2 regions of the Bacillus arachidis genome follow, and region 1 is predicted to be linked to the other one. Evidence: a T-box and tRNA genes for the amino acid it is inferred to sense, from the RefSeq annotation. Region 1 holds a T-box; the other holds one or more tRNA genes.
What was found. A T-box is a leader RNA that pairs with one kind of tRNA and senses whether it is charged. The one in region 1 lies ahead of serS (serine--tRNA ligase), so its partner is inferred to be a tRNA-Ser.
Positions count from the first base shown of each region.

Region 2: it encodes a tRNA-Ser, which carries the amino acid that the T-box ahead of serS (serine--tRNA ligase) is inferred to sense. The anticodon was not compared.

Region 1 is NZ_CP127376.1:18,464-21,846, forward strand. Features, by position in the region: gene pdxS (pyridoxal 5'-phosphate synthase lyase subunit PdxS) at 1-540, shown strand, start outside; gene pdxT (pyridoxal 5'-phosphate synthase glutaminase subunit PdxT) at 558-1,148, shown strand; T-box leader at 1,203-1,424, shown strand; gene serS (serine--tRNA ligase) at 1,476-2,750, shown strand; tRNA gene QRY57_RS01725 (tRNA-Ser) at 2,905-2,997, shown strand; gene QRY57_RS01730 (sigma factor-like helix-turn-helix DNA-binding protein) at 3,165-3,383, shown strand, end outside.
Region 2 is NZ_CP127376.1:245,424-248,806, forward strand. Features, by position in the region: gene QRY57_RS03005 (Tex family protein) at 1-309, shown strand, start outside; gene cmpA (cortex morphogenetic protein CmpA) at 413-529, opposite strand; gene QRY57_RS03015 (SprT family protein) at 785-1,270, shown strand; tRNA gene QRY57_RS03020 (tRNA-Asn) at 1,354-1,428, shown strand; tRNA gene QRY57_RS03025 (tRNA-Ser) at 1,432-1,522, shown strand; tRNA gene QRY57_RS03030 (tRNA-Glu) at 1,530-1,604, shown strand; tRNA gene QRY57_RS03035 (tRNA-Val) at 1,610-1,685, shown strand; tRNA gene QRY57_RS03040 (tRNA-Met) at 1,703-1,779, shown strand; tRNA gene QRY57_RS03045 (tRNA-Asp) at 1,783-1,858, shown strand; tRNA gene QRY57_RS03050 (tRNA-Gln) at 1,944-2,018, shown strand; tRNA gene QRY57_RS03055 (tRNA-Lys) at 2,024-2,096, shown strand; tRNA gene QRY57_RS03060 (tRNA-Leu) at 2,112-2,192, shown strand; tRNA gene QRY57_RS03065 (tRNA-Leu) at 2,196-2,281, shown strand; tRNA gene QRY57_RS03070 (tRNA-Arg) at 2,375-2,451, shown strand; tRNA gene QRY57_RS03075 (tRNA-Pro) at 2,455-2,531, shown strand; tRNA gene QRY57_RS03080 (tRNA-Gly) at 2,533-2,603, shown strand; rRNA gene QRY57_RS03085 (16S ribosomal RNA) at 2,680-3,383, shown strand, end outside.

The DNA.
Region 1 (3,383 bases):
TTAAATAAACGTGATTACACTGTTCCATTTGTATGTGGATGTCGTGATATTGGAGAGGCAGCGCGTCGTATTGCAGAAGGCGCATCTATGCTTCGTACAAAAGGCGAGCCTGGAACAGGAAACATTGTAGAAGCAGTGCGACATATGCGTCAAGTAAACGCTGAAATCCGTCAAGTTGCGAACCTACGTGAAGACGAATTAATGACATATGCAAAAAATACTGGTGCTCCATATGAAGTATTACTGGAAATTAAACGTCTTGGTCGTCTGCCAGTTGTAAACTTTGCAGCAGGTGGTGTAGCAACGCCAGCAGATGCTGCATTAATGATGCAACTTGGTGCAGATGGTGTGTTTGTAGGATCTGGTATCTTCAAATCAGAAAACCCAGAAAAATTTGCACGTGCAATTGTTGAAGCAACGACACATTACGAAGATTATGAACTAATTGCAAGCCTTTCTAAAGGATTGGGTACTGCAATGAAAGGTGTCGAAATTTCAACATTATTACCAGAACAACGCATGCAAGAGCGCGGTTGGTAATTAAAGGAGATTTTGAAATGGTTAAAGTCGGTGTATTAGGTCTTCAAGGTGCTGTTCGTGAGCATGTAAAAGCAGTTGAAGCAAGTGGTGCAGAAGCTGTAATTGTAAAACGTATAGAACAACTTGAAGAAATTGATGGTCTTATTTTGCCAGGTGGCGAAAGTACAACAATGCGTCGTCTTATTGATAAGTACGATTTTATGGAACCACTTCGTGAATTTGCGAAATCTGGTAAACCAATGTTTGGTACGTGTGCAGGTATGATTTTACTTGCAAACAATCTTATTGGTTATGAAGAATCTCATATCGGTGCTATGGATATTACAGTTGAACGTAATGCGTTTGGACGCCAAAAGGATAGCTTCGAAGCTGCCCTTTCGATAAAAGGTGTAGGAGAAGACTTTATTGGTGTATTTATTCGTGCACCATACGTTGTAAGTGTAGGGGAAAACGTAGAAATTCTTTCTATGCACAATGATCGAATGGTAGCAGTAAGACAAGGACCATTTTTAGCAGCTTCTTTCCATCCGGAGTTAACGGATGATCATCGTGTTACAGCATATTTTGTGCAAATGGTGAAAGAAGAAAAAATGAAAAAAGTTGTATAAGTAACTTGCAACTTGTATAAGATTATAGTAAATTGATGGTAACAATTTTATAAAATAAACGTGTTGATAGGAAATAGTAACAAATGGTGTTTCTTATAGAGAGTCGGTGGTTGGTGTAAACCGATAGAAACAGTTTGTGAATCCATCCTGGAATGAAATGTGGAATATCTTTATGATTAGTAAACATTTCCGGTGAAGAGTCGTTATTTCTACTTGAGAGGAAAGCAATATTGCTTTCAACTAGGGTGGCAACGCGGGTTAACTCCCGTCCCTTTTTATAGGGACGGGAGTTTTTTGTGTTTTATAAAATAAAAGGAGGAATATATAATGCTTGATATTAAATTTTTACGTGCGAATTTTGAAGAAGTAAAAGCAAAGTTACAGCATAGAGGCGAAGACTTAACTGATTTCGGCCGTTTCGAAGAACTAGATACAAGAAGAAGAGAGTTGCTTGTTCAAACGGAAGAGTTAAAAAGCAAGCGGAATGAAGTATCTCAACAAATTTCTGTATTAAAGCGTGAAAAGAAAGATGCAGAAGCGCTAATCTTAGAAATGCGTGAAGTAGGAGAGAAAGTAAAAGACTTTGATAATGAGCTTCGTACAGTTGAAGAAGATTTAGAAAGATTAATGCTTTCTATCCCAAATATCCCTCATGAATCTGCGCCAATTGGTGACACAGAAGATGATAACGTAGTAGCTCGTACTTGGGGAGAAGTAAAAGAATTTAATTTTGAACCAAAACCTCATTGGGATCTTGCAACTGACTTAGGGATTTTAGATTTCGAGCGTGCTGCTAAAGTAACGGGAAGCCGCTTTGTATTTTCTAAAGGTGCAGGTGCAAAGTTAGAACGTGCTTTAATTAGTTTTATGCTTGATCTTCACACAGAAGAACATGGATATGAAGAAGTGTTGCCTCCATATATGGTAAATCGGGCAAGCATGACAGGGACAGGACAGCTTCCAAAATTTGAAGAAGATGCATTCCGTATTGAAAGTGAAGACTATTTCTTGATTCCTACAGCTGAAGTACCTGTAACAAATATGCATCGTGATGAGATTTTAAGTGCAGACCAATTGCCAATTCGTTATGCAGCATTTAGTGCATGCTTCCGTTCTGAAGCGGGTTCAGCTGGTCGTGATACACGTGGTTTAATCCGTCAGCATCAATTTAATAAAGTTGAGCTTGTGAAATTTGTTAAACCAGAAGATTCTTATGAAGAATTAGAAAAATTAACAAATGATGCAGAACGCGTGTTACAATTATTAGGTCTACCATATCGTGTTATGAGCATGTGTACAGGAGATTTAGGATTTACAGCAGCGAAGAAATATGATATCGAAGTATGGATTCCAAGTTATGGAACATATCGTGAGATTTCTTCTTGTAGTAACTTTGAAGCTTTCCAAGCAAGACGTGCGAATATTCGTTTCCGTCGTGAACCAAATGCTAAACCAGAACCTGTTCATACACTAAATGGATCTGGACTTGCAATTGGACGTACAGTTGCAGCGATTTTAGAAAACTACCAGCAAGAAGATGGTACAATTATAATTCCAGAAGTTCTTCGCCCTTATATGGGAGGAAAAACAGTTATTAAATAAATTAAAACTTTCATCGGTATGAGTGATTGGTAATTCCAGGTGTTGTCAGTAGCAACATGAAGGGAAAGGAAAAGTACATTTTCCTTTCCTCATAATTTATGATGGTAGGGTTGACTAACTGTTTTTCTTTTGATATTATATTGGATGTCAATATGGAGGTATACCCAAGTCTGGCTGAAGGGATCGGTCTTGAAAACCGACAGGCGGCGAGAGTCGCGCGGGGGTTCGAATCCCTCTACCTCCTCCAGATATAATTGACAACAGCGCATATAAGTGGAGATTGGAGAACTCGTTACCAACACGTAACGAGTTTTTATTTTAAAGCCAATCAGAAAGTATGATGTAAGGTGAAGTTTGGCCTTATGAAACACTCATATTCCGATGATTATCTTCATAGATATGAAAGGAGTCAACATGGATCTTATTATACAAACATTTCCTCTAGATGGAAAAACTTTATATTATGTACAATGCCCAGTCTGTAAGAACAATAGAATTTTAAATAGTGGTGCAAACGTATCTCGTATTATAAGTGATGATACATTCCGTAAACTTTGCGGTTGTACTTGTAATGTGAAGAAAGAAGCGAAAAAAGTAGAGGCACCGAAAAAAACTGCTGAAAAAGAAGCAGCT
Region 2 (3,383 bases), 230 kb from region 1:
TTAATTAGTCCAGAACGAGATATGCGTGATGAATTGCCAAAGCCACTTTTGAAAAAGGGAATTCTCAAATTAGAAGATTTAAAGCGCGGTATGGAGTTAGAAGGAACGGTGCGAAATGTTGTTGACTTCGGTGCATTTGTTGATATTGGTGTGAAACAAGATGGTTTAGTACATATTTCTAAACTGAGCAAACAGTTTGTGAAGCATCCGTTAGATGTGGTGTCTGTCGGGCAGATTGTAAAAGTATGGGTAGATGATGTTGATATGAAGAAAGGGCGTGTTGCCTTATCGATGTTACCTATTGAATAGTGATGGAAGTAGGTATAACATTGCTTTTTTTTCATGAACGGATGTTAGTAAAAATTTAAATAGTGGGGGTTCTTCAGCCCCCACTGATTAAACATTCACTTTATCAGGAATTTTGATGCGTTCTGCTATAATAAAACCAGCACTCATTTAACAACTTAATTTGATACCGGTTTTTTTCGAAATATGCACGTTGCATTTGTTTTCGGAGCCATGTAGGCATAAGAATCCCTCCTTGTTTAATCCGGCTCTAACAAGCAGCTCCCTACACACTAAGATAAGATTCAAAGTAAGTGAAAAACTCAATCTTAGGAACTGCTTATAAGAGTTTGGTTAGCGAAGTTCCATGAATAGATGTGGAAGAGGCTAGTTCATAGAAGTTGCGCTTTTTGAATGAGGATGGGTATATGTACTATTTAATATATGTATAAGAAAGAAGAAAAGTGTAAGTTTATTTTTAGTTTTTAGGGGGATGAAAATGAATGGAAAAGAAATTCAAAGACTTGTAGAAGAAATATCGTTGCAATATTTCGGGAGGGCTTTTTTACATAAAGCAATGTTCAATAAACGACTACGTACAACTGGTGGAAGGTATTTGCTCAGAAGTCATAATATAGAATTAAACTATCGTCATTACGAAGTGTATGGAAAAGAAGAATTAATTGGCATTATTAAGCATGAGTTGTGCCATTATCATTTGCACATTATGGGGAGAGGGTATCAACATCGAGATCGAGATTTTCGTCAGTTATTAAAAGAGGTTGGAGCCCCTAGATTTTGTAAGAGAATAACAGGTGAGAGAACAGAGCCTAAAACACATGTGTATGAATGCATGGAATGTACGCTTCAATATGTAAGAAGGCGTCAAATCAATACAAAAAGATATGTTTGCGGAAAGTGTAAGGGGAAATTAAAAGAGATAAAAAACACCTTGACAGTTAAAAATCAATCCAGTATATTATAAACATGTCACGTTTGTACAAGATGTTGTATAAATGACTTGACTTACAATATGAATTTTTATAAGATGTAAATTGTCTTTCTTATTCCGCAGTAGCTCAGTGGTAGAGCTATCGGCTGTTAACCGATCGGTCGTAGGTTCGAGTCCTACCTGCGGAGCCATACAGAGAAGTACCCAAGTGGCTCAAGGGGCTCCCCTGCTAAGGGAGTAGATCGCTAACGCGGTGCGAGGGTTCGAATCCCTTCTTCTCTGCCATTTTATTGGCCCGTTGGTCAAGTGGTTAAGACACCGCCCTTTCACGGCGGTAACACGGGTTCGAATCCCGTACGGGTCACCACTTTTGGAGGATTAGCTCAGCTGGGAGAGCACCTGCCTTACAAGCAGGGGGTCGGCGGTTCGATCCCGTCATCCTCCACCATATATAAATAGTATCGTCGCGGGGTGGAGCAGTCCGGTAGCTCGTCGGGCTCATAACCCGAAGGTCGCAGGTTCAAATCCTGTCCCCGCAACCAAATGGTCCCGTGGTGTAGTGGTTAACATGCCTGCCTGTCACGCAGGAGATCGCCGGTTCGACCCCGGTCGGGACCGCCATTTTAACTGCTGCTATTGAGCAGTTGTTTTTTATTGCTTATTGTGATATGATGTTTTTTGTCGCTAAATAAAGAATGTTTTTTGATGGGCTATAGCCAAGCGGTAAGGCAACGGACTTTGACTCCGTCATGCGCTGGTTCGAATCCAGCTAGCCCAGCCATTTACGAGCCATTAGCTCAGTTGGTAGAGCATCTGACTTTTAATCAGAGGGTCGAAGGTTCGAGTCCTTCATGGCTCACTCTTTTTTATTTCCGCGGGTGTGGCGGAATTGGCAGACGCACCAGACTTAGGATCTGGCGCCTTTGGCGTGGGGGTTCGACTCCCTTCACCCGCATATGCGGTCGTGGCGGAATGGCAGACGCGCTAGGTTGAGGGCCTAGTGGGGGAAACCCCGTGGAGGTTCAAGTCCTCTCGGCCGCACCAAAGAAAAAATAAAAAAGTACTTGCATTAGAAAAACTAATGTGATAAGATAATTGAGTCGCTGAAAAACAACGACGACAAAACAACTAGATTAAGCGCCCGTAGCTCAATTGGATAGAGCGTTTGACTACGGATCAAAAGGTTAGGGGTTCGAGTCCTCTCGGGCGCGCCATTACGGGAAGTGGCTCAGCTTGGTAGAGCACCTGGTTTGGGACCAGGGGGTCGCAGGTTCAAATCCTGTCTTCCCGACCACGCGGGTGTAGTTTAGTGGTAAAACAAGAGCCTTCCAAGCTCTGGTCGAGAGTTCGATTCTCTTCACCCGCTTTTAGTTCTTTGAAAACTGAACGAAACAAACAACGTGAAACGTCAATTTTTATTTTAGATGCTAGACAAACTAACTTTATTGGAGAGTTTGATCCTGGCTCAGGATGAACGCTGGCGGCGTGCCTAATACATGCAAGTCGAGCGAATGGATTAAGAGCTTGCTCTTATGAAGTTAGCGGCGGACGGGTGAGTAACACGTGGGTAACCTGCCCATAAGACTGGGATAACTCCGGGAAACCGGGGCTAATACCGGATAACATTTTGCGCTGCATGGCGCGAAATTGAAAGGCGGCTTCGGCTGTCACTTATGGATGGACCCGCGTCGCATTAGCTAGTTGGTGAGGTAACGGCTCACCAAGGCAACGATGCGTAGCCGACCTGAGAGGGTGATCGGCCACACTGGGACTGAGACACGGCCCAGACTCCTACGGGAGGCAGCAGTAGGGAATCTTCCGCAATGGACGAAAGTCTGACGGAGCAACGCCGCGTGAGTGATGAAGGCTTTCGGGTCGTAAAACTCTGTTGTTAGGGAAGAACAAGTGCTAGTTGAATAAGCTGGCACCTTGACGGTACCTAACCAGAAAGCCACGGCTAACTACGTGCCAGCAGCCGCGGTAATACGTAGGTGGCAAGCGTTATCCGGAATTATTGGGCGTAAAGCGCGCGCAGGTGGTTTCTTAAGTCTGATGTGAAAGCCCACGGCTCAACCGTGGAGGGTCATTGGAAACTGGGAGACTTGAGTGCAGAAGAGGAAAGTGGAATTCCATGTGTAGCGGTGAA